2 linked regions of the Saccharopolyspora erythraea genome follow. The protein of the gene in region 1 interacts with the protein of each later gene in a pairwise test. Links are inferred from orthologs where the notes say so. Each region holds a gene or a part of one and is shown on either strand. Other genes may lie near its edges.

Region 1 (10,777 bases):
CCCGAAAGCGGCGGAAAACCGGTCAACGCTCGACGAACTGCTCCCGCAGCACCCGCTTCAGCAACTTGCCCGAGCTGTTGCGCGGGAGGTCGTCGACGAACCGGACCTGCTTGGGAACCTTGAATCCCGCCAACGACTTGCGCGCGTGCTCCAGCAGATCGTCTTCATCCACGTCGGACTTGCGCACGACCACCGCGGCGATGCTCTCGATCCACTTCGGATCCGGCACCGCGATGACGGCGACCTCGGCGACGGCGGGATGCGTGTAGAGCGCGTCCTCGACTTCCCGGGAGGCCACCAGCACCCCACCGGTGTTGATCACGTCCTTGATCCGGTCGACCACGGTGACGTAGCCCTGCTCGTCCTGCCGCACCAGGTCACCGGAGTGGAACCAGCCGTCCCGGAACGCCTCCGCGGTCTCCTCGGGCTTGTCCCAGTAGCCCGTGCAGAGCTGCGGCGAGCGGTAGACGATCTCGCCCAGCTCGCCCGGCGCGACCTCGTTCCCCTGCTCGTCGACGACCTTGGATTCCACGAACAGCACCGGGCGGCCCGCCGAGTCCGGGCGCTCGTCGTGTTCCTCGGGACGCAGCACCGTCGCGAGTGGAGCGATCTCCGACTGGCCGAAGCAGTTGTAGAAACCCAGTCCCGGCAACGACTCCCGCAACCTGCTGAGCACCGGACCGGGCATGATGGACGCACCGTAGTAGGCCTTGCGCAGCGAGCCGAGGTCGCGCCTGCCGAAGTCGTCGTGGTTGGACAGCGCCACCCACACCGTCGGTGCGGCGAAGAACGCGCCGATGCGCTCTTCCTCGACGCGGCGCAGCACGTCCTGCGGATCGGGCGCCTCCACCAGCCGGTTGGTGGAGCCGATCATCAGGTGCGGCAACAGGAAGACGTGCATCTGCGCGGAGTGGTAGAGCGGCATCGCGTGCAGTGGGTCGTCGCCGTCGGTGAAGTCCAGGGCCACGACGCAGGAGACGTACTCGTGCAGCAGCGCGCGGTGCGTCATCATCGCACCCTTGGGGCGGGAGGTCGTGCCGGACGTGTAGAGCAGCTGCACCAGGTCGTCATCGGCGACATCTCCCGGCAGCGCCGGGACTTCACCCGACGTGCTCAGCTCCAGCAGCGACTTCTCCGCGCCGCGCAACGGGATCACGCGGTCGACGCCGGAGAGCGCGCCCGCGAGCGCCGGATCGGCCAGCGCGATGGTGCTGCCGGACTGCTCGACCAGGTAGCCGAGCTCGGAACCGGTGAGGTTGTAGTTGATCGGCACGTGCACCAGGCCGGCCCGCGCGCAGGCGAGGAAGCCGATCAGGTAGGCGTCGGAGTTCCTGCCGTAGGCGGCGACCCGGTCGCCCTTCGAGGCCCCGGCGGCCAGCAGCACGCCCGCGGCACGGGAGACCGCGTCGTCGAGCTCGGCGTAGGTCCACTCCCGTTCCTCGCCCGACCCGTCGGCGAACCGCAGCGCGACCCTGCCGGGCACCCGCGCGGCGGTGCGCCGCAACACGTCGCCCACCGTGCTGGCACGCGGATCGAGCATCGCAACCCTCCCACAGCGCTGTGATCGCAAGACACTATCGGCTCCGCGCACCCGGCACCAGACCGCTGTCCGCCGAAGGAACTCATCCATTGCTCCGCGGGCGAACTCCCTGCGCACCAAAGGAACGCCGCAGTTTCGCAACGGCAGGACAAGATCGATCGCGGTTCGGGAAATTTTTTCATCCGGGCCTTGTGCAACTGGCGAGTAACCCCCAATGTTTCTATCCCACACCGCTGCAATTGGGAAAACGGGAACAGCGGGGGGCACCTTCCTGGAGTCGGGGCCAGGCGGGTATCGGGACGGGCGGCTGTCGGGGGCCGCCCGCCCGGAACAACAGCCGGACTGGGGCCGGACGGGGGGCACAGGCGAAAGGGGCGCTGTGATCCAGGACCGACAGATCGAGCAACACGAACGAACCAGGGGGGTGCGGATCTCCGGCCACCGGACCGGGTCCGCACGCCGGACGAGCCCGGCTCGGCTGCTGCTCAGCGCAGCGTGGGTCGAGTTCCGGGCGTTGCTGCCCACGCGGTACGACGCCACGACCTGAATCCTGGCGGAACCGAGCAATTGACCCGGAATTGCCGCCTCCATCCGGGGGACGCGATTTCGACCCATCCAGATCGCAATTCCCGCAGCCGCGGCGAAACGAGGCAAGACCGTTTCGCGAAAGGATTCGCCCGGTCGGTCCACCGCACATGGCGGCCGAATGGACCAGAACGACGGCGAATCCCGGGGCGGCGGACCCCGAAGGCCATTCCACCGGCCCGCTGCAACCGCGCTAGCGCGGGCCCGACACGAGGGCGGCGTGAGCCGCATCGACCGCAGCAGTGCGGAACACGCTCACGTCGCCCTCGTTCGTGACGCAGTCCTGCAGACCGCCGACTGCGACGGTGGCCCGCGCCCACTGCTCGGGCGTGGCGTCGGCGCCGATGAGCAGCAGGTTGAGCCTGCGTCGCCAGTCGAGCATGTCCTGGAACAGCTCCAGGTCGGCCAGCACGCTCACGTCTCGCAGGATCATCCACAGCACCTCGCGGTGGCCTGCCATGACGTCGAAGTAGGACTCCAGCAGCGCGCGCCGGTCCACCTCGGCCGTCGACTCCGCCGACGACAGCAGCGCCACGACGTCGTCGGCCAGCGGCTGCACGATGCCGCGCGCCAGCTCCGCCTTGGACGGGTAGTGGTAGTACAGCGCCGCCTTGGTGATGCCGAGGCGTTCGGCGACCTCGCGCAGGCTGGTCTTCTCGAAGCCCTGCGCGGCGAACAGCTCCGCGGCGACCCGGCGGATCTCGCTCCTGGTGTCGGTCCTGGCCCTGGGCATGCCGCTGCTCCTCTCGCCGTCCGCTCGCGACATGGTACCCACCTGCCTGCCGACCGGTAATTTACTTGACGACCGGTAAGTAGTGTTCATACCTTCGTGCTCACGGCGCCGAACGACATCCCTGCGAACACGGGAAGAGCACATGGACAACACCGACGTCCTCATCTCCGGCGCGAGCGTCGCCGGACCGGCGCTCGCCCACTGGCTGCGCGCGCACGGCTTCAACCCGACCGTGGTCGAGCGGGCGCCCGCGCCGCGCGAAGGCGGCTACGGCGTGGACGTCCGCGGCGCAGCGGTCGACGTCGTCGAGCGGATGGGCGTGCTGGCGCAGGTCCGCGGCAGCGGGATCGACATGCGCGGCATCACCTACGTCGACGGCTCGAACCGGCCGCTGGCCGAGATCAGCACCGAGCAGTTCGACGGGCGCGGCAACGGCCGCGACCTGGAGATCATGCGCGGAGCGCTCAGCCGCATCCTCCACGATGCCACCGCGGACGGCGTCGAGTACGTCTTCGGCGACTCCGTCACCGGCCTCGAACCCGACGACGACGGCGTGCTCGTGACCTTCGAGCACACCGCACCCCGGCGGTTCCACCTGGTGATCGGCGCCGACGGCCTGCACTCGCAGGTGCGGGCGCTGGCCTTCGGCGCGGAGTCGCGGTTCCGGCGCCACCTCGGGCACCACATCTCGATCTTCAGCGTCGGCGGCCACCTCGCTGCGGACCGCTGGACGCTGCTGCACAACGTGCCCGGCAAGCTCGCGGGCGTCCACGCCTCCGACGGTGAGCTCGGTGCCACGGCGATCCTCGGCTTCGCGTCGGGGGAAATCCCCTTCGACCACCGCGATACCGGGCAGCAGAAGCGGATTCTGCGCGAGGCGTTCACCGGCGTGGGGTGGGAGGTGCCGCGGCTGCTCGAGGAGATGGAGCACGCGCCGGACTTCTACTTCGACTCGGTGAGCCAGATCCACCTGGACCGCTGGTCCCGGGGCCGGGTCGCGCTGGTGGGCGACGCGGGGTACTGCCCGTCGCCGTTGTCCGGCCAGGGCACCAGCCTCGCGCTGGTGGGCGCGTACGTGCTCGCGGGCGAACTGCGGGCGGCAGGCGGCGACCACCGCACCGCGTTCGCGCGCTACGAGGACCGGATGCGTGAGTACGTGCGGCAGAACCAGAAGATCGCCGAGTCGGGCGCGGAGGTGCTGATGCCGGCCAGCAGGACCCGGATCTGGCTGCGCAACCAGGTCATGCGGTTCATGTCGAGGTTCCCCGCGCTCGGCAGGCTCTCCGGCGGAATCCAGCGCGCCGCCAACGCGATCGAGCTTCCCGACTACGGCGCAGGACGCCCCTAGCGCGTCGCGGCGATCAGGGCGCTGCCGAGGACGAGGTCGCCCTCGTCTTCCGGCCGGTACAGCACGACGGCCTGCCCCGGCGCGACGCCACGCAGCGGCTGGCGGAGCCTGATCGACATGCCGCCGTCGGCGACCTCGGCGACGGCGTCCGCGGTGCCGCCGTGGGCCCGGACCTGCACGACGCACTCGGTGGGGCCGTCGAGCTCCCGCTCCGACGGCCAGATCGGGCGCTTGGCGTCGATCTCGGTGACGCCGAGGTGGTCGGCCGAGCCGACCGTGACCGTGCCCGACACCGGCTCCAGCGACAGCACGTAGCGCGGCCGGCCGTCGGGCGCGGGCGCGTCGATGCCGAGGCCCTTGCGCTGGCCGACGGTGAAGCCGTGCACGCCGGTGTGCTCACCGAGCACCGCGCCGCTCTCGGCGTCGACAAGCTGCCCGGGCTTCTGCCCCAGCTTCGACTCCAGGAACTTCTTCGTGTCGCCGTCGGGGATGAAGCAGATGTCGTGGCTGTCGGGCTTCTTGGCGACCGCGAGCCCGCGCTCGGCGGCTTCCTCACGCACCTGCGACTTGAGCGAGTCGCCGAGCGGGAACATCGAGTGCCGCAGCTGCTCGGCGGTCAGCGAGGCCAGCACGTAGGACTGGTCCTTGCCCTCGTCCCGGCTGCGCCGCAGCACCGGCACGCCGTCCTCGGCGGTGAGCCTCGCGTAGTGGCCGGTGCAGACCGCGTCGAAGCCCAGCGTCATCGCCTTTTCCAGCAACGCCTCGAACTTGATCTTCTCGTTGCAGGTCAGGCACGGGTTGGGAGTGCGCCCCGCGGCGTACTCGCCGACGAAGGTCTCGATGACCTCCTCGGTGAACCGCTCGGCGAAGTCCCAGACGTAGAAGGGGATGCCCAGGATGTCTGCCGCCCGCCGAGCGTCGTGGGAGTCCTCGATCGTGCAGCAGCCGCGGGCGCCGGTGCGCAGCGTGCCGGGTTTGGCCGACAGCGCCAGGTGCACGCCGACCACCTCGTGGCCGGCTTCCACCGCCCGGGCGGCGGCCACGGCGGAGTCCACCCCGCCGCTCATGGCAGCCAGTACTCGCACGCCTCACACCTCCGTCGGCGCGGACGCCCGCACCGAAGTCCTGCGCAGCCCGGCCGTACCGGCGCCGCGCGCTCGTTGCACCACCGGCCCGATCGCCTCGGTCAGCGCCTTGACGTCGGCCACCGTGGAGTCGTGGCCGAGGGAGAACCGCAGCGAACCCCGCGCCGCCTTCGGCTCGGCACCCATCGCCAGCAGCACGTGGCTGGGTTCGGCGACGCCCGCGGTGCAGGCCGAGCCGGTGGAGCACTCGATGCCCTTGGCGTCTAGCAGCATCAGCAGGCTGTCGCCCTCGCAGCCGGGGAAGGTGAAGTGCGCGTTGCCCGGCAGCCGCGACGGCCCGCCGCCGATCGCACCGTCACCGGGGTCGCCGTTGAGCACGGCGTCCGGCACCACCTCGCGGACACCGCGGACCAGGTCGTCGCGCAGCGCGGTCAGCTCCGGCACGTGCGAGGTCCTGCCGTCGACGGCCTCCCGCACCGCGCTCGCGAACCCCAGCACCGCGGGCACGTCGAGGGTGCCGGAGCGCACCTCGCGCTCCTGGCCGCCGCCGTGCAGCAGCGGCGTGCAGGCGACCTCGCGGGACAGCAGCAGCGCGCCGACGCCGTAGGGGCCACCGACCTTGTGCCCGGTCATCGTCAGCGCCGAGACGCCGGAGGCCGCGAAGTCCACCGGCAGCGTCTCGACCGCCTGCACCGCGTCGGTGTGCAGCGGCACACCGTGGCGGTCGGCCACCGCGGCCAGCTCGGCCATGTCGTTGACCGTGCCCACCTCGTTGTTGGCCCACATCACCGTGACCAGGGCGACCTCGCCGGGCGTCGCGCGCAGCGCCGCCTCCAGCGTCTCGGGCCGCACCCGCCCCAGGGAGTCGACCTCCAGCCAGGTCACCTCGGCCGCCTCGTGCTCGGCCAGCCACTCCACGGCGTCGAGCACGGCGTGGTGCTCGACGGTGGAGGCCAGGATGCGGCGGCGGGCCGGGTCGGCGGCCCTACGGGCCCAGAAGATGCCCTTGACCGCGAGGTTGTCGCTCTCGGTGCCGCCCGCGGTGAACAGCACCTCCGACGGCCGCGCGCCCAGCGCGGCGGCCAGCGCCTCCCGGGACTCCTCGACCGCGCGCCGCGCCCGCCTGCCCGAAGTGTGCAGGGAGGAGGCGTTGCCCAGCCGGGCCAACGCCTCGCTCATCACCGCGACCGCCTCCGGCCGCATCGGAGTGGTGGCAGCGTGGTCAAGGTAAGTCATCGCCGTTCCAGGGTAATGCAGCCGGATGGCCGTGCCTGCCGTGGTCCGCAAGCGGAACGCGCTGGTCAGGCCATTTGTTCCCGCCGCGAGCGCAGGACCAGCGGCGCGGCGCAGCACGCGGCGGCCGTGAGCAGCAGATCCAGCGGGACGACCCCGGCCGCCGGGGACCCCGAGGCGGCGAGCGAGGTCACCAGAACACCGCCGAGCCCCACCATCGCGGCCTGGCCGAGCATGTCGGAGAGCTGCAGCGCCGAGGAGTTGAACCCGCGCTCGTCGGCGGGCGACAGCTCCAGCACCCGCACCGAGGTGCTCGCCATGCCCAGCCCCATGCCCGAGCCCGCGACGAACCACAGCCCGAAGACCAGCCAGTGCGGTCCCCACTCCGGGGCGATCAGCGTGAGTCCGGCCACTCCGGCGCCCACCAGCACCAGCCCGGTGGCCACCACCGCCTCCCGGCTCAGGGCGCGCTGCCCGCCCTGCCACAGGGCGCCGACCGACCAGCCGAGCGAACCGACGGTCAGCGGCACGCCCGCCATCGTCGGCGAGTAGTGGTGCACCGCCGACAGCGTCAGCGGCACGAACGCCTGCGCGGTGAAGAAGACCCCGGCCATCAGCCCCCGCGCGAGCACCATCACCGGCAGCCCCGGCCGCGCGAGCAGTGTCCCGGCGGGCACCAGCACGCGGATCGACGTTCCGAGCGCGACGACCGCCGCCACGCCGAGGACGAGCGAGAACAGCGACGGGTTCTGCGCCGACCAGGTCAGCGCGACCACGCCCGCCGACGCACCGAACGCGGCCAGCGGCAGCCCCTTCCGCCTGGGCGCGGTGCCCTCCTCCGCGCCGGCCCCGAAGCGGCGGACCGTCGGCGCGAGGAGCACCGCGCCGAGCAGCACCAGCGGCGCCAGGCCCAGGAAGACCCAGCGCCAGCTCAGGTACTCGGTGAGGAACCCGGCGATCGCGGGCCCGACCAGCGCCGGGACCACCCACGCCGAGGAGATCGCCCCGAACGCCTTCGGCCGGTGCTCCTCGGGATAGGCGCGGGCGATCATCACGTACAGCGCGACGATCTGCGTCCCGCCTCCGAGACCCTGCAGCACGCGGGCGACCAGCAGCGTCGGCATGTCCTGCGCGACACCGGCCACGACCAGCCCGAGCGCGAAGGTGGGCAGCGCCAGCAGCAGCGGGACGGCCGGGCCCCGGCGGTCGGCGAGGCGGCCGCCGAGCACCGTCCCGATGGCGCTGGCGGCCATGAACACCGTGAAGGGCCAGGAGTAGTAGCGGTGCCCGTCGAGCTCGGTGACGATCGTCGGCAGAGCCGTGCCCAGCCCCATCGCCTCGAACGCGGCGAGCGTGATGATCAGGATCAGGCCGATCGTGAAGTTGCGGCGTTCGGGTGCCCACAGGGCGCTGGTCTTCGCTCTCGTCTCGGTGCTCACCCGGCGAGCCTGCAACCTCCACCCCGGTGGAAGTCCAGCGGTTCGTGGCGAGTCATCCGCATGACGCAACGCACCCGGCCCGCGACCACCGTCGGCGGTCGCGGGGGGTGCGGATCTCAGGCCGCGCTCACCACCGGCTCGCGCGCCGGCGCGTCCTTGGCCATCATCAGGCCCGCGACCAGCGAGGCGCCGCAGGACAGCGCGAGGAAGAGGGCCACCAGCGTCCAGCCGCCGCCGCTGGCGTTCACCAGCACCCCCGCGACCAGCGGCGTGAACCCGCCGCCGAGCGCACCCGCGACCTGGTACCCCACGCCCGCGCCGCTGTAGCGGAAGCGGGCGCCGAACATCTCGGTGAACAGCGGTTGTTGCACGCTGACCACCGGGTCGTGGCACAGGTTGATCACGCCGATGGCGGCGAGCCAGATCAGCGCGGGAACCGCGGACTGCATGCCCCAGAACAGCGGCACCGACAGCACGACGCCGGCCGCCGCGCCGCCGAGGAAGACCCGGCGCCTGCCGATCCGGTCCGACAGCGCCGCCGCCAGCGGGATCACCACGATCCCGAGCGCGGCGACCAGGGTGTTGCCGGTGAGCATGACCGATTCGGCGACACCGAGGTGTGTCGTGGCGTAGGACAGGGCGAACGTGGTGACGACGTAGAAGCTGACCAGTTCGGCCAGCCGCATCAGGAAGATCAGCACGAACCCGCGCGGGTTGTCCCGGATCGCGGCCAGAAGCGGCATCTTCGGCTCGTCGCCGCGGCACCTGGCCTCCTCGAACACCGGCGTCTCCTCGACCTTGCTGCGCACCACGAACCCGATGGCCACGACGACGGCGCTGGCCAGGAACGGAATCCGCCAGCCCCACGCCATGAACTGCTCGGGTGTGGTCAGCGCGGCCGACAGCGAGTAGAGACCGCTCGCCAGCAGGAGCCCACCCGAAGCACCAACCTGCACCCAGCTGCCGTACAGGCCCTTCTTGCCGTCGGGCGCGTGCTCGACGGCCATCAGCGCCGCACCACCCCACTCGCCGCCCACGGCGAACCCCTGCACCGCACGCAGGACGACGAGCAGGACGGGCGCCGCGATGCCCGCGGACCCGTAGGTCGGCAGCACTCCGATCAGGGTGCTGGCCGTGCCCATCAGCAGCAGCGTCAGTACGAGCATCGCCTTGCGGCCCAGCTTGTCACCGAAGTGGCCGAACACGACGCTGCCGAGCGGGCGGAACAGGAACCCGATCGCGAAGGTGGCGAACGCGGCCAGCGTGCCCGCCGCGGAGGAGAACTCGGGGAAGAAGAGCCGGTTTGAACACCAGCGCGCCCATCATCCCGTAGAGGAAGAAGTCGTACCAGTCCACCAGCGCGCCGATGCCGGCCGCCAGCGCGGCGCGGCGGGCGTGCGGCCTCGTCGCGCGGCCGTCGCCGCAATCCGGTGTTGCCATCGCACTTCCCTTCACCATTGTTCGCACTGCGAACACTTGTTACGAGAGCGAATTGCGGCAAACGTAGGCGGCGGTCACCGGCATGTCAACGGTTCGATCCGCCCCGATCCGGCGGACGCGGCGCAATGGCGCCGGACCGGCGGTGGCGCGGACTCTAGGCGTTGCTCCCCGCCGAGTCGTGGTGGCGAGTGCTGCGAGCGATCGCACGGAAAGGGAACCAGCGGGCGTCCCACGGCGCGCTCCAGGAACTGCCGCACTCGCTCTTCGCCGACCAGGGGTTGAGACGGTGGAACTCGCTGATGCGGGAGTAGCGGACGAGCACGACGACGTTGCGCCACAACGTATTCGGCCCGCGGTCGCTGACCGCGACCGCGGGCCGGAGTGGGTGTCCGGTGTGGATCTCAGGCCGCGATCGGCTCGGCGACCGGGGCAGGCGGAGTCGACGCTGTCGTCGCGTCCGCGACGGAGGTTTCGGCCAGGCGCGCCAGTTCCCGGCGGTCGGTGATCCGCGCGGCGTCCAGTTCCGGCAGCAGCGACAGCTCGATCACCAGACCGCGGAAGCGCGCCACCGCCAGCACGGACTCCAGCAGGGTGGCCTCCCCGACGAAGGCCGCCGCCGTGGTCGGCTCACCGTCGGCGGTGTGGAAGCGCAACGCCATCGGCCGCACCGGCGCCCCGGCGTCGACCGCCGCCTGGAACACCGCGGGCCGGTAGGCGCCGGAGGACCGCCCGCACCACGTGGTGCCTTCGGGGAAGGCACCGACGACCGCGCCGCCGCGCAGCGCGCCCGCGATGGTCCGCACCGCGTCGGGCAGCGTCGCGAGCCGGTCGCGGTCGATGTAGAGGGTGCCCGCCCGGCCGGCAAGCGGGCCGATCACCGGCCACGTCCGCACCTCGGTCTTGGCCAGCAGCCGCATCGGGCACACCGCCTGCATGGCCACCACGTCGAGCCACGACACGTGGTTGCTGACCACCAGCGCACCGCCCGCGCCGTGCTCGCCGCGCACGACGAGCCGGACGCCGAAAGCCCGCAGCAGCGCGCGGAACCACTCCCGGAGCAGCCGCCGCCTGGCGGGGCCGGGGAGCACGGCGATGACCACCGCGATGCCGATTCCGCCCACCAGCACGCACAGCGCGCGGCCGAGTCGCAGCGCGACGCGCGGCGCCGCGACCCTGCTAGGCCGCTGCGGTAGGCAGCCCGGCCCGCACGGCGAGGTCGGCATCCACGGGTGCGTCATGCCGCCGCGCCCAGGAAGAACCGCAGGTAGCGCTGGTCGACGGCCTTGAGGTCGAGCAGCACGAAGAAGTCGGCGACCCCGAAGTCCGGGTCGTGCGCGGGCCTGCCGCAGACCCACGCGCCGAGCCGGAGGTAGC
Region 2 (10,798 bases), 4.0 Mb from region 1 along the record:
CCGCAGCGCCCGCGCCGAGCCTCCACGATCGCCGTCGCGTCCCTGGCCGCGCTGGTCGCCGCGGGCACTCCCGCCATCGCGCGGCCGGCCGACCCGGTGGAGGCGGTCAACACCTTCATCGGCACCCAGGACGAGGGCAACACCTTTCCCGGCGCGTCGGCTCCGTTCGGCATGACGCAGGTCAGCCCCATCGGCACGCACTACGCGGGCTGGCGCTACGACGACGCGCGCATCCGCGGCTTCGGCCACTTCTTCCTGTCCGGAGCCGGATGCTGGGAGCAGGGCGGCCTGATCTCCACGCTGCCCACCACGGGCACGGTCGGCCCCGGCGCGGGCAACGACTTCGACACCACCAGGCCCGAGGAGTTCGACCACGAGAACTACGCGGCGGGCTACACTCACGAGGGCGAGGTGGGCGACGCGGGCTACTACCGCACCAGGCTCACCGACTACGACGGCATCGACGTCGAGGCCACCGCCGACACCCGGGTCGGGGTCGAGCGCTACACCTTCGGCGATGCCGCGCCCGCCAACGTCTTCATCAACGTCGGACAGGCCAACAAGGACAACCCGATCAGCGCCAGCGGCGTGGAGGTCGTCGACGACCACACGGTGCGGGGGTGGGTCCGCAGCAAGGGCTTCTGCGGCGGCCGCGAGTACACGGTGTGGTTCACGACCAGGTTCGACCGCCCGATCTCGTCGTTCGGCACGTGGCAGCCCGATGGCGGCCAACCCGGCCGCCGCGCGGTCTCCGGCGAGCGCGGCCTGCGCGGCGCGTGGCTCTCCTTCGGCGACCGCCAGGTCACCGCGACCACCGCCATCTCCCACGTCGACCAGCAGGGCGCCGACACCAACCTGGCCGCGGAGGGCCTTGACGACTCAGGCCAGCCGCACGGCTTCGACGAGGTCCGCGAGCGCACCCAGGACCGCTGGCGGCGCGAGCTGGACCGGATCAGCGTCCAGGGCGGCAGCGCCGACGACACGGCGGTCTTCACCACGTCGCTGTACCACGTGCTGCTGCAACCGCTGACCGGCAACGACGCCGACGGCCGCTACCGCGGTTTCGACGAGCGCATCCACGTCGCCCACGACTGGACCTACTACCAGTTCTTCTCGCTGTGGGACACCTACCGGACGCAGAACCAGCTGCTGGCGATGCTGGTGCCCGACCGCGCCCGCGACATCGCGCGCTCGGTGCTCACCATCGACGAGCAGGGCGGCTGGCTGCCCCGGTGGGCCTACGCCAACTACGAGACCAACACCATGACGGGCGACCCGGTCACCCCGTTCCTGGTCGACCTGTGGCGGTTCGGCGCGCTGACGGGCGACGAGCGGCGGGCCTACGAAGCGCTCCTGCGCAACGCGAACGAGGTGCCCCCGGCGGAGTCGCCGTACGAGGGACGCGCGGGCAACGAGTCGTATCTGTCGCGGGGGTTCGTGCAGCACGACCCGGACTTCCCGAAGAAGGGCCAGGACGTCGACCCGCACCACGGCGGGTCGGCGACGATGGAGTACGCGCTGGCGGACTGCTCGCTTTCCATCATGGCCACCGCGCTGGGCAGGCAGCAGGACGCGGCGGCGTTCGCCGAACGCGGGCGGTCGTGGCGCAACGTGTGGGACGGCACCGTGCACGACCCCGAACGCGGGTTCACCGGGTTCCCGCGCCCGCGCAACCCCGACGGGTCCTGGGTGACGCCCTACGAACCGGTCTCCGACGACGGGTTCCACGAGGGCACCGCGTGGCAGTACCAGTGGCTGACGCAGCAGGACGTGCCGGGCCTGCTGGACGCCGTCGGTGGCCGGGAGCAGGCGGAGAAGCGGCTCGACACGTTCTTCGCCTACGACAAGCTGCTCGCCGACCCGGCGCGGACCGCCCGCGAGGAGTGGGTCATCGACCCCTACGACTACTACGGGCAGTTCCGCTACAACCCCAACAACGAGCCCGACCTGCACGCGCCGTGGATGTACGCGCTGGTCGGCCACCCGGGCAAGACCTCCGCGGTCGCGCGGGCCCAGCAGACGCTGTTCACCAACGCCCCCGACGGCGTGACGGGCAACGACGACCTGGGCACGATGTCGGCCTGGTACGTCTTCAGCGCGCTCGGGCTGTACCCGGCGGTGCCGGGCACCGGGCAGTTCGTCCTCAACGCACCGCGGTTCGAGCGCGCTGTGGTGCAGTTCCCGGGTCGGCGGCCGCTGACCATCACCGCGCCCGGCGCGGACGGCGGCAGGCTGCAGTACGACGCCGGTGTGCGGGTGTCCGAGGCACCGCACGAGCAGGTGTGGGTCGGATGGGAGCAGTTGCGCGACGGTGGCTCGGTCGACCACACCCTGTCGGACCGTCCTTCGGACTGGGGCACAGGTCCGGGTGCGGCGCCGGTTTCCCCCTGCGCCGGTTAGGAGCTGCTCAGCAACGGAGTCCCCGGCAGCGCGGCCGGTGGCGCCCCGCTAGCGTGTCGGCCGGGTGTCCACCGGCCGAGGAGTCCCGCGCATGCCAGCAAGTCACGTCGGCGCCGTATCGGTGCTGCGCCGCTACCCCGTCAAGTCGATGTTCGGCGAGGTCGTCGAGTCCTGCGAGGTGACCGAGCGCGGGATCGCGGGCGACCGGGCCTACGCGCTGCTCGACGTCGCGACGGGCCGCATCGCGAGTGCGAAGAATCCGCGCCTGTGGAGGGCGCTTCCCACCATCCGGGCCGGCCACGACGGCGACCACGTCGCGATGACGCTGCCCGCGGCCGCGCCGCGGACGAGCCTGTCGACCGCCGACCCGGCCGGGGCCGGCGCCGCGCTCAGCGCCTACCTCGGCCGCGAGGTCGCGCTCGTCAACCGCAAGCCGGGCGGGGCCACGCTGCAGCGCTCCGACCCGGACGAGGTGCTGGCGAGCGGCCTGGACGCCGAGGTGCACATCGAGGAGAACGAGTTCGGTTCCCTCGCGCCGCCAGGGACTCTGGTCGACGCCGCACCGGTGCACCTGATCACCACCGCGACGCTCGCCGCGATCGACGAGCACGCCGGGTCGCCGGTGGATCCGGTGCGGTACCGGCCGAACATCGTCATTGACACGCCGCATCTGCGCGGTTTCGCGGAGAACGACTGGTCGCAGCGGTACGTGCGCATCGGTGCCGAGGTGATGCTGCGCGTCATCGTGGGCACTCCGCGCTGCGCGATCCCGACGCTGGCCCACGGCGACCTGCCGGTCGACCGCGAGGCGCTGCGGATTCCCGCGCGGCACAACACCATCACGACCGAGCGCTACGGCCGGGGCGCGGTCGCCGGGGTCTACGCCGAGGTGGTGCGTCCCGGGCGGATCCGGTGCGACGACCGGGTGGAGCTGGACACCGACGAACGGGTGTGACGCGGCGGATTCGTTGCCAGGGCGAGGAAGGCGCCATACAGTGATCGACGTGGTCGCTCCCGTGCTCCGGAACCCGGTTCCGCGCGGGCGCACGCCCGTTCTCCCGCTCTACGGCCAGGACCACAGGCGCGGTGATCTCGCCTGGTAGCCGGTGACGCGCTTCTCCCGTCACCCCACCAGCCAGCACGCCGGCGCGTCCGCCGGCGGTCACCGTTGAAAGGCCGTTCCTGGTGTCCTCAGCATCGATCGACCAGTTCGTCACCGCGCTCCCGAAGGTGGAACTGCACGTCCACCTCGAAGGTTCCATGCAGCCCCCGCTGCTGCTCGCACTCGCCGAGAAGCACGGCATCGCCGGGTTCTCCCGTTCGCTGCGGGAGATCCGCGAGTGGTACGAGTTCCGCGACTTCCCGCACTTCCTCGACGTCTACCGGCGGGCGGTGGAGGTGCTGCGCGACGAGGAGGACTTCGCCGCGCTGGCGTTCGACACCGCGCGCACCCTCGCCGCGCAGAACGTGCGCTACGCCGAGGTGCACTTCAGCCTCTCCGATCACCTGCTGCGCGGCATCCCCGCCCCGGTCGTCTTCGCCGGGATCGAGCACGGCAGGAAGCGGGCCGAACGCGAGAGCGGCATCCGGCTCCGCTGGATACCCGACTTCGCCGGGGATTACGGCGCCGAGGCCGGCGAGCGCACGCTCGACGGCGTCATCGCGCACGGGCCGCAGACGGTGCTGGGCTTCGGTGTCGGCGGCCTGGAGGTCGAGCGGGACCAGTTCCGCGAGGTCTTCGCCCGGGCCAGGGCCGCCGGTCTGCACAGTCTGCCGCACGCCGGTGAGACCCGCGGCCCGGACCGGGTGTGGTCGGCGATCCGCGCGCTGGGCGCGGAACGCATCGGCCACGGCATCGGGAGCGTGGCCGACGCCGAGCTCATCGCCCACCTGCGGGACACCCAGCTCCCGGTGGACGTCTCCCCCACCTCGAACCTGCGAACGGGCGCGGTGCGGGCGCTGCCCCGTGGGTCTTCCGAGTCGCTGTGGCAGTCCGGCGGGACCGAGCACCCGCTGCCGTGGATGCTCGAGCAAGGGCTGCTCGTCACCCTCAACTCCGACGATCCGCCGATGTTCGGCACCGACCTGAGCGGCGAGTACCGGGCCGCGCACCGGATGGGACTCGACCAGGCGGCGCTGGTGCGGCTGGCCCGCAACGGCGTCCGGGCGTCGTTCCTGCCCGAACGCGACAAGACCGCGCTGCTCGCCGAGATCGACGCGGTGGCCTCGCGGCAGGCGCAGCGCTGAGCGCCTGTCTTTGACGCTGAGCCTGAGGTTCCGTCACCGCAACCGCTTCGCAAGGTGAAGTCCGAAGACAGCCTCTGAGAAGCGCGAGGGGCGCTCCTGCCCGTCCGGCAGGAGCGCCCCTCGACCGCAGGCGATCGTCAGACCGTGAAACCGAGAGCGCGCAGCTGCTCGCGGCCTTCCTCGGTGATCTTCTCCGGTCCCCACGGCGGCATCCACACCCAGTTGATGCGGAAGTCGTTCACCAGCCCGCCACCGGGACCACCGGTCAGCGCGGCCCGCGCCTGGTCCTCGATGACGTCGGTGAGCGGGCAGGCCGCCGAGGTCAGCGTCATGTCCACGGTCGCGGAGTTGTCCTCCTCGACGCGGACGTCGTAGACCAGTCCGAGGTCCACGACGTTGATGCCGAGCTCGGGGTCGACCACGTCGCGCAGGGCTTCCTCGACGTCCTCCACCGCGGCGAGGTCGGCCTTGGGAGCCGCCGGCTCCGGCATGCCTTCCACGCCGCGCTGGACGTCGTCCTCGGTCTGGACCTGGGTCTCGTCGGTCATGACGTTCCCACCTCTGTGTTGGCACGAGTGTCGCTCATGACGCCTCCTCCACACCGACGCTGGAGACGGCGTCCTTGAAAGCCATCCAACCCAGCAGCGCGCACTTCACGCGCATCGGGTACTTGGCCACCCCGGCGAAGGCGATGCCGTCCTCCAGGACGTCCTCGTCGGGCTCGACCTGCCCGCGACCCTGCATCATCTCCCCGAAGGCGGCCTGGGTCCTGAACGCCTCCCCGACGGTGCGGCCGACCACCAGGTCGGTCAGCACCGACGCCGAGGCCTGGCTGATCGAACAGCCCTGCCCCGCGTAGGAGACGTCCTCGACTACCGCGTCCGAGCCCTCGCCGTCCAGCCGGACCCGGAGCGTGATCTCGTCCCCGCAGGTCGGGTTGACCTGGAAGGACTCCGCATCGTAGGGCTCGCGCAGCCCGTGCCGGTGCGGGTTCTTGTAGTGGTCCAGGATGATCTCCTGGTACATCTGCTCCAGTTGCACAGCGCTCCCCTCACGCCACGCCGAAGAACCGCTGCGCCTCGCGCACCGCGTCCACCAGCGCCTTCACCTCGTCGAGCTCGTTGTAGAGGTAGAAGCTGGCCCGGACGGTGGCCGGGACCCCCATCGCGCGGTGCAGCGGCCACGCGCAGTGGTGGCCGACGCGGACCTCGACGCCCCGGTCGTCCAGCACCTGGCCGACGTCGTGCGGGTGCACGCCCTCGACCACGAAGGACACCGTACCGCCGCGGTCCTCGGTGCTCAGCGGGCCGATGATCCGCACGCCCTCGACCGCCGACAGCTCGCGCAGCGCCGGTTCGGTGAGGCGGCGCTCGTGCTCGGCGATGCGCTCCATGCCGACCACCGACAGGTAGTCCACGGCCGTGCCCAGCCCGATGACCTGGGAGGTCATCGGCACCCCGGCCTCGAAGCGCTGGGGCGGCTCGGCGTAGGTGGAGCGGTCGATGTGCACCATCTCGATCATCGAGCCGCCGGTGATGAACGGCGGCATCGCCGCCAGCAGCTCCTTGCGGCCGTAGAGCACGCCGACCCCGGAGGGGCCGAGCATCTTGTGCCCGGAGAACACCGCGAAGTCCACGTCCAGGGCGCCGAAGTCGACCGGCTTGTGCGGCACCGACTGGCAGGCGTCGAGCACGGTGAGCGCGCCGACCTGCCTGGCCCGCGCCACCAGCGGCTCGACCGGGTTGACCGTGCCCAGCACGTTGGACTGGTGGCTGAAGGCCACGACCTTGGCCCGCTCGGTGATCACTCCGTCGACGTCGGACAGGTCGAGCCTGCCCTCCGGGGTGACGCCGAACCAGCGCAGCGTGGCGCCGGTGCGGCGGCACAGCTCCTGCCACGGCACCAGGTTGGCGTGGTGCTCCATCTCGGTCACCACGACCTCGTCGCCCGGTCCGAGGCGGAAGCGCTCGGCCTCCGCCCCGGACGTGGCGGCGTTGCTCATGGCGTAGGCGACCAGGTTGACGCCCTCGGTGGCGTTCTTGACGAACACCACCTCGTCGACGCCGGCCCCGATGAAGCGGGCGATCTTGGCGCGCGCGCCCTCGTAGGCGTCCGTGGCCTCCTCGGCGAGCTGGTGCGCGCCGCGGTGCACCGCGGCGTTGGAGGTCTCCACGTAGGAGCGCTCCGCGTCGAGCACCTGGCGGGGACGCTGCGAGGTCGCGCCCGAGTCCAGGTAGACGAGCGGACGGTTTTCGCGCACCGTGCGCCCCAGGATCGGGAAATCCGAGCGGATCGCCGCGACGTCCAGGGGCGTGGCGGTGTCCCGTGCGTTGGTGGTGCTCGCACCAGGGGTGCGAGGAGGCTGAACGGTCATGACTGCGCGGCTGCCTCCTTCTTGCCGGTGAAGCGCACGTAGCCAGTGGTCTCGAGCTCTTCGGCCAGCTCCGGCCCGCCGGACTCCACGACCTTGCCGTCGGAGAAGACGTGCACGAAGTCCGGGGTGATGTGCTTGAGGATCCGGGTGTAGTGCGTGATCAGCAGGACGCCCCGGTCCCCCTCGGCGGTGTAGCGGTTGACGCCCTCGGACACCACGCGCAGCGCGTCGACGTCCAGACCGGAGTCGGTCTCGTCGAGGATGGCGAACTTCGGCTTGAGCAGGTCGAGCTGCAGGATCTCGTGGCGCTTCTTCTCACCGCCGGAGAAGCCCTCGTTGACGCTGCGCTCGGCGAAGGCCGGGTCGATGTCCAGGTCGCTCATGGCCTGCTTGACTTCCTTGACCCAGTGCCGGATCTGCGGCGCCTCGCCCCGCACGGCGGTGGCGGCGGTGCGCAGGAAGTTCGACATCGACACGCCCGGCACCTCGACCGGGTACTGCATGGCGAGGAACAGGCCGGCACGGGCGCGCTCGTCGACGCTCATCTCCAGCACGTCCTCGCCGTCGAGCAGGACCTGGCCGGAGTCGATCCGGTACTTCGGGTGGCCCGCGATGGCGTAGGCCAGCGTCGACTTGCCCGAGCCGTTGGGGCCCATGATGGCGTGGATCTGGCCGGAGTTCACGGTCAGGTCGACGCCCTTGAGGATCGGCTTGGCGCCTTCGTCGGTCACGACCGAGCCGTGCAGGTCCTTGATCTCCAGGGTGGCCATTTGTTTCGTTTCTCCTGGTGTGTGGAAGCTTCGTGGGTGGGCCGGGCTCAGGCGCCGACCACGGCGAGTTCGGCCTCGATGGCGGCCTCCAGCCGCTCGCGGACCTCGGGCACGGTGATCTTCTGCAGGATCTCGCCGAAGAACCCGCGCACCACCAGGCGTCGCGCCTGCTCCTGCGGGATGCCCCTGGCCTGCAGGTAGAACAGCTGCTCGTCGTCGAACCGGCCGGTGGCGCTGGCGTGGCCGGCACCCTCGATCTCGCCGGTCTCGATCTCCAGGTTCGGCACCGAGTCGGCCCGGGCGCCCTGGGTGAGCACCAGGTTCCGGTTCAGCTCGAAGGTCTCGGTGCCCTCGGCCGCGGCCCGGATCAGCACGTCGCCGATCCACACCGAGTGCGCCCCGTCGCCCTGCAGCGCGCCCTTGTAGAGCACGTTGCTGCGGCAGTTGGGCATCGAGTGGTCGACCAGCATGCGGTGTTCGAGGTGCTGGCCGGCGTCGGCGAAGTACAGGCCGAGCAGCTCGGCGTCGCCGCCCTTGTCGCCGTAGTTGACGGTGGTGTTGACCCGGACCAGGTCTCCGCCCAGGGTCACCGCCAGGTGCCGGAACACCGAGTCGCGGCCGAGGCCGGCGTGCTCGGAGCTGACCTGGGTGGCGTCGTCGGCCCAGTCGTGGATCGAGACGACCGACAGCCGCGCGGAGTCCTCGACGACGAACTCGACGTTGTCGCCGAGCACACCGGAGCCGCGGTAGTCGATGACGACGGTGGCCTCGGCGAACTGCTCGGCGCGCACCTGGAGGTGGCCGAAGGCGGTCTGGCCCTCGCCCGGGCCCTCCACGGTGATGCTGATCGGCGCGGAGGGCTGGGTGTCCTTGGGAACGGTGACGACGGTGGCCTCGGTGAACGAGCTCCACGCCTGCGCGGCGATCCGGTCGGCGGGCACGCCGCCGTCGCCGAGCCGGGAGTCGTCGCGACCCACGGTCTCGACCTTGGCGGCGTCACCCGAGTCGACCGCGACCTTGATGGAGCCGGTCGCGGTGGCCGTGCCGTCGTGCAGGCCCTTCAGGCGCTTGGTCGGGGTGAACCGCCAGTCCTCCTCGCGGCCGCCGGGGACCTCGAAGGCCTCGACGTCGTAGGAGGTGAAGCGCTGCCCGCGGGAGGACTGCGGAACCACAGTCCCCCCGTGGGAGTGCTCGGTCAGGCCGTGCTGGGCACCGTCGGTGGTGGTGGTACTCGTCATCTCAGCCGACGGCCCCTTCCATCTGCAGCTCGATCAGGCGGTTCAGTTCCAGTGCGTACTCCATCGGCAGCTCGCGCGCGATCGGCTCGACGAAGCCGCGCACGATCATCGCCATCGCCTCGTCCTCGGTCAGGCCGCGCTGCATCAGGTAGAACAGCTGGTCGTCGCTGACCTTGGAGACGGTGGCCTCGTGGCCCATGGAGACGTCGTCGACGCGGACGTCGACGTACGGGTATGTGTCGGAGCGGCTGATGGTGTCGACCAGCAGCGCGTCGCACTTGACCGTGGAGGCCGAGTGGTTGGCGCGCTTGGCGACCTTGACCAGACCGCGGTAGGAGGTGCGGCCGCCGCCCCGGGCGATCGACTTGGACACGATCGTCGAGGACGTGTGCGGAGCCAGGTGCTCCATCTTCGCGCCCGCGTCCTGGTGCTGGCCCTCACCGGCGAAGGCCACCGAGAGCACCTCGCCCTTGGCGTGCTCGCCCATCAGGAACACCGACGGGTACTTCATGGTCACCTTGGAGCCGAGGTTGCCGTCGACCCACTCCATGGTCGCGCCCTCTTCGGCCTTGGCGCGCTTGGTGACCAGGTTGTACACGTTGTTCGACCAGTTCTGGATGGTCGTGTAGCGGCAGCGGGCGCCCTTCTTGACCACGATCTCCACGACCGCCGAGTGCAGCGAGTCGCTGGAGTAGATCGGCGCGGTGCAGCCCTCGACGTAGTGGACGTAGGCGTCCTCGTCGACCACGATCAGCGTCCGCTCGAACTGGCCCATGTTCTCGGTGTTGATCCGGAAGTAGGCCTGCAGCGGGATGTCGACGTGCACGCCCTTGGGGACGTAGATGAACGAGCCGCCGGACCACACCGCGGTGTTGAGCGCGGAGAACTTGTTGTCACCGGCCGGGATGACCGAGCCGAAGTACTCCTTGAAGGTCTCCGGGTGCTCCTTGAGCGCGGTGTCGGTGTCCAGGAACTGCACGCCCTGGGCCTCGAGGTCCTCGCGGATCTTGTGGTAGACGACCTCGGACTCGTACTGGGCGGCGACACCGGCGACCAGGCGCTGCTTCTCCGCCTCCGGGATGCCCAGCTTGTCGTAGGTGTTCTTGATGTCCTCCGGCAGGTCCTCCCAGGTCTGGGCCTGCTTCTCGGTGGAACGCACGAAGTACTTGATGTTGTCGAAGTCGATGCCGGACAGGTCGGCACCCCAGTTGGGCATCGGCTTGCGCTCGAAGAGCTTCAGGGCCTTGAGCCTGGCCTCGAGCATCCACTCGGGCTCGCCCTTCTTGGCCGAGATGTCCCGGACGACGTCCTCGTTGAGACCACGTCGAGCGCCCTCGCCCGCGGTGTCCGGGTCGGCCCAGCCGTACTCGTAGTTGCCCAGCGTCGCCAGGGTCTCCTCCTGGCTGAGCTGGCCAGAGGCATTCGGCACCGTGGTGGGTGTGCGCTGCTCCGCAGCGGCAGTCATACGGGCTCCCCTCCATCAGGAATCGGGGCGGTCTCCTGCCGGTCCTTCGGGACCGGGCCGGCAGTCTTCGGATCGGTTACCGCACTGCTCTCGCCGCACTCGGACCGCGCGAGCGGGACGTGCGTCGTGCAGACCGCATCGCCGTTGGCGATGGTGGCCAACCGCTGCACGTGGGTGCCGAGGACTTCGGCGAAGGCCGCCGTCTCGGCTTCGCACAGCTGCGGGAAGTCCGCAGCCACGTGCGCCACCGGGCAGTGGTGCTGGCAGAGCTGCTCACCGCTGCCCACACGACGCGTCGAGGCAG

What was found.
Region 2: the proteins of HUO13_RS31010 (region 1) and sufU interact in binary tests that used the Escherichia coli proteins (3 or more experiments, as listed by UniProt). The link is inferred for Saccharopolyspora erythraea from one-to-one orthologs.

What each region holds. Positions count from the first base shown.
Region 1 is NZ_CP054839.1:6,937,108-6,947,884, forward strand. What follows is about bases 4,412-7,297. They hold HUO13_RS31010 (cysteine desulfurase family protein), read right to left. Parts: upstream 6,528-7,297; coding sequence 5,295-6,527; downstream 4,412-5,294. Other genes in these bases: mnmA (tRNA 2-thiouridine(34) synthase MnmA), read right to left, coding at 4,412-5,291; HUO13_RS31015 (MFS transporter), read right to left, coding at 6,593-7,297. Also shown: HUO13_RS30990 (acyl-CoA synthetase), read right to left, coding at 23-1,540; HUO13_RS30995 (TetR/AcrR family transcriptional regulator), read right to left, coding at 2,319-2,858; HUO13_RS31000 (FAD-dependent monooxygenase), read left to right, coding at 3,001-4,206; more of mnmA, read right to left, coding at 4,203-4,411; more of HUO13_RS31015, read right to left, coding at 7,298-7,963; HUO13_RS31020 (MFS transporter), read right to left, coding at 8,080-9,225; HUO13_RS31025 (lysophospholipid acyltransferase family protein), read right to left, coding at 9,805-10,641; HUO13_RS31030 (GNAT family N-acetyltransferase), read right to left, coding at 10,638-10,777. UniProt on the Escherichia coli protein: Master enzyme that delivers sulfur to a number of partners involved in Fe-S cluster assembly, tRNA modification or cofactor biosynthesis. Catalyzes the removal of elemental sulfur from cysteine to produce alanine.
Region 2 is NZ_CP054839.1:2,888,754-2,899,551, reverse strand. The notes cover bases 3,960-6,866. They hold sufU (Fe-S cluster assembly sulfur transfer protein SufU), read right to left. Parts: upstream 5,689-6,866; coding sequence 5,230-5,688; downstream 3,960-5,229. Other genes in these bases: HUO13_RS13520 (cysteine desulfurase), read right to left, coding at 5,699-6,866; HUO13_RS13530 (metal-sulfur cluster assembly factor), read right to left, coding at 4,785-5,195; add (adenosine deaminase), read left to right, coding at 3,960-4,647. Outside these bases: HUO13_RS13545 (GH92 family glycosyl hydrolase), read left to right, coding at 1-2,400; HUO13_RS13540 (MOSC domain-containing protein), read left to right, coding at 2,492-3,355; more of add, read left to right, coding at 3,586-3,959; more of HUO13_RS13520, read right to left, coding at 6,867-7,021; Fe-S cluster assembly ATPase SufC, read right to left, coding at 7,018-7,791; Fe-S cluster assembly protein SufD, read right to left, coding at 7,839-9,029; Fe-S cluster assembly protein SufB, read right to left, coding at 9,031-10,494; HUO13_RS13500 (helix-turn-helix transcriptional regulator), read right to left, coding at 10,491-10,798. UniProt on the Escherichia coli protein: A scaffold on which IscS assembles Fe-S clusters. Exists as 2 interconverting forms, a structured (S) and disordered (D) form. The D-state is the preferred substrate for IscS.